Regions from separate parts of the Shewanella sp. S1-49-MNA-CIBAN-0167 genome, predicted to be linked through region 4. Evidence: predicted binding sites of a transcription regulator. Region 4 holds the regulator's gene; each other region holds the start of a gene.
What was found. Region 4 encodes sigma-54, which starts transcription at its own class of promoters, with help from an activator protein. Its sites were predicted from a motif close to GTTGGCACGNNNNTNGNNT; they were not measured.
Positions count from the first base shown of each region.

Region 1: the regulator sigma-54 is predicted to act here: its motif matches at 699-717, upstream of AAEZ00_RS03375 (superinfection exclusion B family protein).
Region 2: the regulator sigma-54 is predicted to act here: its motif matches at 729-747, upstream of nirB (nitrite reductase large subunit NirB).
Region 3: the regulator sigma-54 is predicted to act here: its motif matches at 1,291-1,309, upstream of AAEZ00_RS12890 (YccF domain-containing protein).

Region 1 is NZ_JBEOPO010000005.1:25,125-27,336, forward strand. It holds gene AAEZ00_RS03370 (hypothetical protein) at 25-261, opposite strand; gene AAEZ00_RS03375 (superinfection exclusion B family protein) at 788-1,369, shown strand; gene AAEZ00_RS03380 (DUF3149 domain-containing protein) at 1,558-1,689, opposite strand; tRNA gene AAEZ00_RS03385 (tRNA-Leu) at 2,164-2,212, shown strand, end outside.
Region 2 is NZ_JBEOPO010000017.1:46,291-48,502, forward strand. It holds gene AAEZ00_RS09785 (glycosyl transferase) at 1-5, shown strand, start outside; gene AAEZ00_RS09790 (ANTAR domain-containing response regulator) at 1-685, shown strand, start outside; gene nirB (nitrite reductase large subunit NirB) at 910-2,212, shown strand, end outside.
Region 3 is NZ_JBEOPO010000025.1:39,581-41,792, reverse strand. It holds gene AAEZ00_RS12895 (1-aminocyclopropane-1-carboxylate deaminase/D-cysteine desulfhydrase) at 168-1,148, opposite strand; gene AAEZ00_RS12890 (YccF domain-containing protein) at 1,356-1,769, shown strand; gene AAEZ00_RS12885 (TIGR00266 family protein) at 1,969-2,212, opposite strand, start outside.
Region 4 is NZ_JBEOPO010000007.1:47,638-49,849, forward strand. It holds gene AAEZ00_RS04725 (RNA polymerase factor sigma-54) at 110-1,594, shown strand; gene hpf (ribosome hibernation promoting factor) at 1,620-1,907, shown strand; gene ptsN (PTS IIA-like nitrogen regulatory protein PtsN) at 1,910-2,212, shown strand, end outside.

The DNA of each region.
Region 1 (2,212 bases), on a different contig from region 4:
TATCGTTTAGGCCAAATTAGGGCGTCAGTAATGGCAGATATTGAATGACGAAGAGTAGAATAACGAAGAGTAAAAAGAGTGTTTGCGTGCTTTATTCTCCAAATGATCGTAAATGACATTGAGATCGGCTTGTTCGATGAGCGTTGCAACAGGAATATTTTCATTATTGGTATAAATTGAGGGCAATGGCCTCTCGATGATGGCCGTTTTCTTATATTCATCAAAGTGCCATTCTTGATTACTATCATCACGGATAGACATGTAGGTTATGTGTGCTTATTGGCTTAATCTATGGCGTTGGGTGTTGATAAAAACGTTCATCAATGACATATATACCGACTACTAGCAGGTCTATATGTACTACTTCTATATCCAAAACTCCCGGTCCATTCCGCCTAGGTCACTTTACTCATCACTCCCGAGCTAATAAGCCGTTGTCACCATAGTCATAAAACAACTCAATATACGATAGAAAGCGTTAATTTTCGCGTCATAGAGCTTTGTCTTCATTATCGTATAACGATCAGTCTATTTTCTTCAATATGAAAAATCATGGAGATGATTTACCTGCCAAAATACTGATTTTACAGTGAATTTCGATGGTGTTAATTTCAATGGGATACTTTTACTCAAAGCGTAGTCGGATAGGCCAAATCTAGTGTGGAAAACATACATAAATACCAGGCTACCTACTAATTTATGGCATATATTTTGCTTTAACTCTATAAGTTCAAAAATATGACACTGCGGGTGATCACTGATGAAAATGAAAACAGGAACAATTAAGATGTTGAACAGTAAACGTTTGTTCGTAAGTGTAATGTCTTGGATTATCGTAACCTGCACCAGCTTACTGTTTGCGCCTAAATATTTATTGGCGAGTTTATCGTTAGACAAACTCGTTAGCGAATATGGTCAGTTTATTGGCTTAGGCTTAATTATTGGTGTGGCCTATTTTTTAAGCCAAATTTTTGCCTTTGTTGTCGATGAGTCCATCGTATATTTACGTCAAAAACGTACAGTAGAGACTATTGAAGTAAAAGTAAAACTACTTGATCCTGCAGAAAGAGCCTTGCTACGTGAATTTTTTTTACAAGGGCAGACTATTTTAACCTTGCCGCAAAATGAGTTGGCGGTTAAAAATTTAGTTAACACTAGCATACTCGAAATGCTAGGCAATGAACGTCACTATGCTATACAAGGCCCAACGGCGGAATACAAAATTTCTATGCAAGCACGTAATTATTTAAATCGTGATGTATTACGTTTACCTGCTGGTGAGCCGAGTGCAGATGAAATGAATTATCTGATCAAAACGCGACCACATTTTATTAATGGCTTGGTTCAATCGCGCAAGCATGCAGCCTAATATCGTGGTTAGTTGTGGTTAGTTGCGGTTAGAAGTCGGTCTGAGTGGATAAAAAAATGGGGGCCTATAAAGCCCCCAATCTGGCATAAAAACACTTCATGTGTTTTGTCGCCAATTTATCATTCGCAAGGAAGTATCCATAATGATTATGAATAATAAGCAGTAAAAAACTTAGCCTAGTAAGCTACTCACTTAGTCGGTGCAGACTTCACAACAAACATCCACATTAGATAAGACATTATTCCGAAGGTACAGAAGATCACCATCATAGAAAGAAATCCTATAGCGTTACCAAACATTAAATCTAACCAAAATGCCATGATATTTATCCTCGGAATGTGAAATCATGATCATCATAAAGTCAAAATTACACCGCAATACTGATCTTGATCAATTTTTAGTCGTCGTGATGTTATTTTTTTGTAAAATTGCTTCTTAACTCACAAAACACCTCTATTTCATCTCAGTTAGGACTATGAATGACTTTTGAGCAGTTGAGTGTTTTTTATAGAAAAGAATAGGTAAAGGGCTTGCGATTATTAAATGCAAAGGTATAATCGCCAACACTTAATTGTGACAAACTTTGTTGATACGTGGTTTGAGTTGCACAGTAACTCAGTAGCAGCCTAAAGACATGGCTATACTCAGATAAATATAATCGCATTGAGTATCGATATTTGAGTAAGTATAATACTTGAGTGTTGGTCATAAAGAGTCAATTCACTAAAATTGTTTTGCAAAGATATTTGGACTAATCAGATTACTTTGCAAAGCTAAAATAGCTTAAAATCTTTGCCTGAGTGATGAAATTGGTATACATGGGGGATTCAAAATCCCCTGCTT
Region 2 (2,212 bases), on a different contig from region 4:
TTTAATCCTTTGCGATCAGAGCTTTGCGGCTGTACCTGTGGCCGATTGTGATCTGGTGCAGTATCAGACTTGTTTGGCGGCGTTTGGGCATGTCACTGTATTGACTTCGGTAAGCCAAGTTGAGCAACAATTACATCAACAAACATTTGATACCTTGTTGGTATTAACCGAGACATTACACAGTCAAATTCAGGGGCTGATCCAGCGTACATTAACGAGTAAACCTATGGTGATCGTTGTCAATGCCAAAACATGGCAACAGGCAGCGTTAACCGATTTGCTTGATTGTGGGCGCATCACTTTTATTCCGGATATGCTGACCGTTAACCGTTTAACCAGCGTGATCAGTTTAGCCCAAGCGCGTTTTAATGCCGCCAGTAAAACCTTAGCCGAATTTAAAAAGTTAGATGATGAAATTCGCAGTATAAAACTGCTCAGCCAAGCAAAGTTGATTGTAATGCAACAAGGGTTTGATGAAGCCAAAGCACACCACATTATTCAACAACAAGCGATGCAAAAAGGCTTGTCGGTGGCACAAATGTCGGCACAAATTATTGCAGTTGTCAGCAAGCAAAATACTTCGTTAGCAGTCGATACTTTAGCGGTGAACAATGATGGTGCGCCTCATTTTGGTGCGATTATCCCTAAGGCGGACATATTATCGTCTCAGCACAAAGGCTGCTAAGTTTTAATTATATATTAATCAAGTGATTATGGTTTTTTTGTTTGTTGGCATAGAGCCTGCAACATCACAGTATGATACTGAAAGTCGATAATGGTTTTTTAAACCATTAATGTTCAAACAATAAAATTTAAAAAATCGGAATAGTAACAGGCAATGGCGCCAACTCTTTAAGCGGAGTTGGCGCCATTTTGTTTTTTACGGTCCATGGCATGAAGGAGCAGGATATGGCAGTCTCAAAACCCAAGTTAGTGGTGGTCGGTAATGGCATGGTAGGTCATCACTTTATTGAGCAATTGTGTAGTTTAGGGCTCAATAAAACGTTTGATGTGCATGTGTTTGGTGAAGAACCCCGTCCAGCCTATGATCGAGTGCAATTATCAAAATATTTTGAGACCGGTAGCGCCGATCCGTTAATGTTAACCAGTGCGCAAGACTATCAAGATTGGGGCATTTCGCTGCACTTAAATACCCCGATCACCGCGGTTGATATTGCCGCTAAAACGGTCACGAGTGCCCAAGGGGGCAATTACCATTATGATCGACTCGTACTGGCAACCGGATCATTTCCGTTTGTGCCGCCTATTCAAGGTAACGATCGCGCTCAGTGTTTAGTGTATCGCACCATTGAAGATCTTGAAGCTATCCAAGCTGCAGCCCAAAACAGTCACGTTGGGGTTGTTGTGGGCGGCGGATTATTAGGCTTAGAAGCCGCTAATGCCATGAAACAACTTGGGGTGAAAACCCACGTTGTTGAGTTTGCGCCACAATTGATGCCCGTTCAGCTAAATGACAAAGCCGGTGATTTATTGTGTAGCAAAATTGAACAACTCGGCGTGAGCGTGCATACCTCAAAAGCCACCACCGCGATTATCGACGGTGAAACGGCATTACATCGAATGACCTTTAATGATGAGTCTTATCTTGAAACTGACATGATTGTCTTTTCAGCGGGTATTCGTCCACAAGATTCATTAGCACGGGTTTCAAATATCAATATTGGTGAACGTGGCGGCATTGAAATTGACAATTACTGTTTAACCTCTGCGCCAGATGTTTATGCCATTGGAGAATGTGCATTATGGCAGCAAAAAATATTTGGGTTAGTGGCCCCAGGTTATCAAATGGCGCGGGTTGTGGCTGCTCATCTTGGCTCATTAACATCAACTAGCGTTTCTCAGTCATTTACCGGCGCAGACATGAGCACCAAATTGAAATTGCTGGGTGTTGACGTGGCCGCTATTGGCGCAAGCCGTGGTTTTGAAAATGCACAATTTGTTGAGTTATCTGATAACCAGGCGGGAATTTATAAAAAGTTATGGTTAGATGAAACCGGTAAATATTTAAAAGGTGCGGTATTAATTGGCGATAACAGCGATTACAGCCGCTTGCTCGATGCTTATTTATCACAAGATGAGATTGAAGGCTCCGCGGTTGAATTATTGCTTGCCGGTGCTGAAAACGAAGCAGATTTAAAAGACTCCTCTATTGTGTGTTCTTGTCATCAAGTGACTAAAGGCGACATTGTTG
Region 3 (2,212 bases), on a different contig from region 4:
AAACAGAGCAAAATGAATTACTCCTTTACGACTACTCCAGTTCAAACCTCAGTCGAATAAGAACAAAAAACCTAACGAAACTCACACAAAACCCATTTTATCAATGAGTTAATTTTCTTAATCGTCGTAAATCTGACGAAAATGTGAGCGTGACTACGTTTTCGTTGTCATGAAGCGTTAATCGAATTTGAAAACTTTCGTAGATACCTTGGCAACATCGTTTTATTTCCTAATATCCCACCTTGATGTACATATAAAATATCAGTATTAGTCAACGTATTAGTCTTCAAATAATGTTGTAATACTAAAAATCCGACAGGGTCATACAACAACTCAAATTCAATTCCAGACTGACATACGGTTTGCCACATATCAAAACAACGCCGCGATAATTTTCCAAAATGATATTTATGCCCATCACTAACAATGTGAGGATAATAAACTTCATCAATTAATTGTGAAAATTGCTGGCGTAAGTAATCATCACCGCCAACCGTGCTGCAGGTTAATACCTCAATAGTAAGTACTGGTGTTAATTGCAGTTGAGCGAGCTGTTGTATTAGTTGCTTATTTAAATAAGCTGCCGTGGTGCCGGTACCAGAAGGTAAAAAAACCATGAACTTAATTTGTTGTCTAATCTGAGCCCACTCAATAATTTCACTAGCAAGCTGCGCAATACCCGTTTCTGCGTATTCACAGCGCCCACCTTCAGGAATACACAGTAGATGTTGTTTATCGGCGTAAGTCGGGGTTGATAACAGAATGTATTGCACAACATCATCTAAATGCATGCCGGCTATGTTATCGGCATATGGCAACTCAGCAACATTAATAATATTAGCCCCATTTTGAATCGCGGCAGCGTAATTGCCTTGGGGGTGTTGTAGTAAAAAATTGCTGATATGGCTAACGTAATAGTCAAATTGCCAGCCCTGCTGCTTAGCCAGCACAGATAATGAATACAAAGAGTTAGCTTGTGCAGAACCGGCCCCGACTAGGCGGGTCACATATGAATAATCATGATGCAAAAAATGATAAAACTTACGTGCTTTATTGCCACTGAAATCAGTATGCAGTAAATCATCCCGCTTAATGTAGAGGGTGTGGCCGTCAAAGTTCATCGACTCTACTGGGCTTATCGAAAACATGTCTTATCTCAATCAACTGTAATATGGGTATTTTAACTAAAAAATGATAATTCTCATCGATTCATTTGTATTAATTGTCAGGCCTAACAGACACTCAATGTCGAAAATAACATTTAAACAATTAGAATCATAAGCTTATAATAATGGCATGATTATCGCTAGTTATCGCTATATAGTAATTAATATTGACTCTTGATAGGAATGAAAATGTCACTTTTACGCTTAATCTTTAATATTGCTTGGTTTTTAATGGGTGGTTTTGTGATGGGCCTTGCTTGGTGGCTTGTGGGGGTACTGTGCTTTATCAGTATCATTGGCATCCCTTTTGGCAGAGCCTGTTTTGTTATTGGCGAATTAGCTTTTTGGCCATTTGGACAAGAAACTGTTAACCGCAAACACATTTCTGGCCAAGAAGATATTGGTACTGGCACACTAGGCTTAGTGGGTAATGTGCTATGGTTTTTATGTTTTGGGATTTGGCTCGCTATTGGTCATTTAGTGCATGCATTAGCCTGTTTTATCACCATTATTGGGATCCCTTTTGCGATACAACACATTAAGTTGGCCTTGTTAAGTTTAACCCCTATCGGGCAAACTATTATCGCTAAACCCACTTATTAATGACATGTGAACAGCCGCTATTCTTAATTACCGATAGCCTAATGCTATCGGTTTTTATTTGCCTAATAGCATCGACAACCTTTAATTGCCATTGACGCATTTTGGGCACACAAAAATTATTCAATCCCTTTAAGGACAGCTCAGACTAAATCGGCGCGATGACTTATAATCGTCTGAGCACTCAATGCTAATATCCCGATTAGTTAATCATCCGCCCTATTCCACCGAGTACTGAACCTTCACCTTGATCTTTACCGCCATTTGAAGGCGCATGAGCAATAATTCTGTCAGCCATACGAGAAAACGGTAAGCTTTGTAACCACACAGTCCCATGACCTTTTAAAGTGGCAAGAAACAAGCCTTCACCGCCAAACACCATCGACTTTAAAGAGCCCGCACGCTGAATGTCATAATCAATCCTGGGAGTAAATCCAACTAAACAA
Region 4 (2,212 bases):
TTGATTGAACGATATCTAAACAGCGTTAAACATCATTGATGTACGTGACAATCCATTACAGTTTTATAAATTGTCACTTTTATGGAAATCATCTAGGGATAAGCGGTAAATGAAAGCGTCACTCCAACTTAAAATGGGTCAACACTTAACCATGACCCCACAATTGCAGCAAGCCATTCGCTTACTGCAATTATCGTCATTGGAGCTACAGCAAGAAATCCAACAAGCATTGGATTCAAATCCATTACTTGAAATAGAAGATGAGTTTTCTGAAGCAAAAGACCCCGTAAAAGAAAATCGCGACCAAGCTGATACAGACTTCAGTGACAACAGCATTGTCAATATTGAAAAAGACACCTCAACAGTCGACACAGCAGAATCTATGACCAAAGAAACCATGGATGATTTAGCCATGGATACTACATGGGATGAAGTGTACACCGCCTCGCCGATGTCAGGTTCAGGTAGTGCTAGCATGCGCGATGATGACATGCCGTTTCAAGGTGAAACCACCGAAGGTCTGTATGAACATTTAGAATGGCAGAAAAATCTCACTCCATTTTCAGAGACCGATCTTGCCATTGCCACAGCGATCATCGACGCCGTGGATGAACGCGGTTATTTAACCCAAAGTACCGACGATATTCTCGAAGCCATGGGTGACGAAAATGTTGAGTTAGATGAAGTTGAAGCTGTATTAAAACGAATTCAACACTTTGATCCCGTTGGTGTTGCTGCACGTGATTTAAGTGAATGTTTATTGATCCAATTAGCGCAATTCTCTAACACCACACCCCATATCGATAATGCCCGTTTGCTAATCAAAGACTATTTAACCTTAATTGCTGGGCGTGATTTTAGATTATTGATGCGCAAAACTAAGCTAAAAGAAAATGAGTTACGTGACGCCATCACCCTAATCCAATCACTCAATCCTCGTCCAGGCTTATTGATCACCGCCACCGATGACGAATTCGTTATTCCCGATGTCACGGTACTAAAGAAAAATGGCCGTTGGGTTGTAGAGTTAAACCCAGACAATATGCCCAAAATTGGCGTTAATCAGCAATACGCCGCCATGGCTAGAAGCAGTAAAAATCAGTCTGACAGTCAATTTATTCGAGGCCATTTGCAAGAGGCTAAATGGTTTATTAAAAGTATCGAAAGCCGCAATGATACTCTACTCAAAGTGGCAAATTGCATTGTGCAATTTCAGCAAGGCTTCTTTGAATACGGTGAAGAAGCCATGAAACCTATGGTGCTAAATGATATTGCTGAAGCAGTAGAAATGCATGAATCGACAATTTCACGAGTCACCACACAAAAATATATGCACACCCCACGTGGACTATTTGAACTAAAGTACTTCTTCTCTAGCCATGTCAGCACTGACGATGGCGGGGAATGCTCATCAACAGCAATTCGTGCTTTTATCAAAAAGCTGGTTGCCGCAGAAAACCAGAAAAAACCATTGAGTGACAGTAAAATGGCTCAACTTCTGGCAGAACAAGGCATAAACGTTGCTCGTCGTACGATTGCAAAATACCGAGAAGCAATGCTAATCCCGCCCTCAAACCAACGTAAGAGTTTATAACCTACAAGGTTGTGGAGGATTTTCTATGGATATAAATCTGACTGGACGTCATGTCGAAATAACTGAATCTTTACGTGAGTATGTTAATGGTAAATTTTCAAAGCTTGAACGACACTTCGATCAGATCCATAATGTACACGTTGTACTCCATGTAGACAAATTACAACAAAAAGCAGAAGCCAAAATCCACGTTAATGGCGCAGAGATTTTTGCTATGTCAGAAAATACTGATATGTATGCTGCAATAGACGCCCTGATCGATAAACTCGACCGTCAGGTAATTAAACACAAAGAGAAGTATACAAAACACTAACGATGGAACTTTGTACCATTCTGCAGCCGGAATGCACTACCTGTGCCACACCGGGCAGTAAGAAAAAAGTACTGGAACTCATCAGCAATTTAGTCGCTGCCCAGTATCCAACCCTGTCTTCGCAAGAGGTTTTTGAAAGCCTATTAGCGAGAGAAAAAATGGGTAGCACAGGTATAGGAAATGGCATTGCGATACCTCATGGTCGATTAACGACCATCGATCACCCCATCGCGATATTTGTTAAATGTGAAGAAGCCATTGCCTTTGATGCAATTGATAAGCAGCCCGTGGATATTTTATTTGCT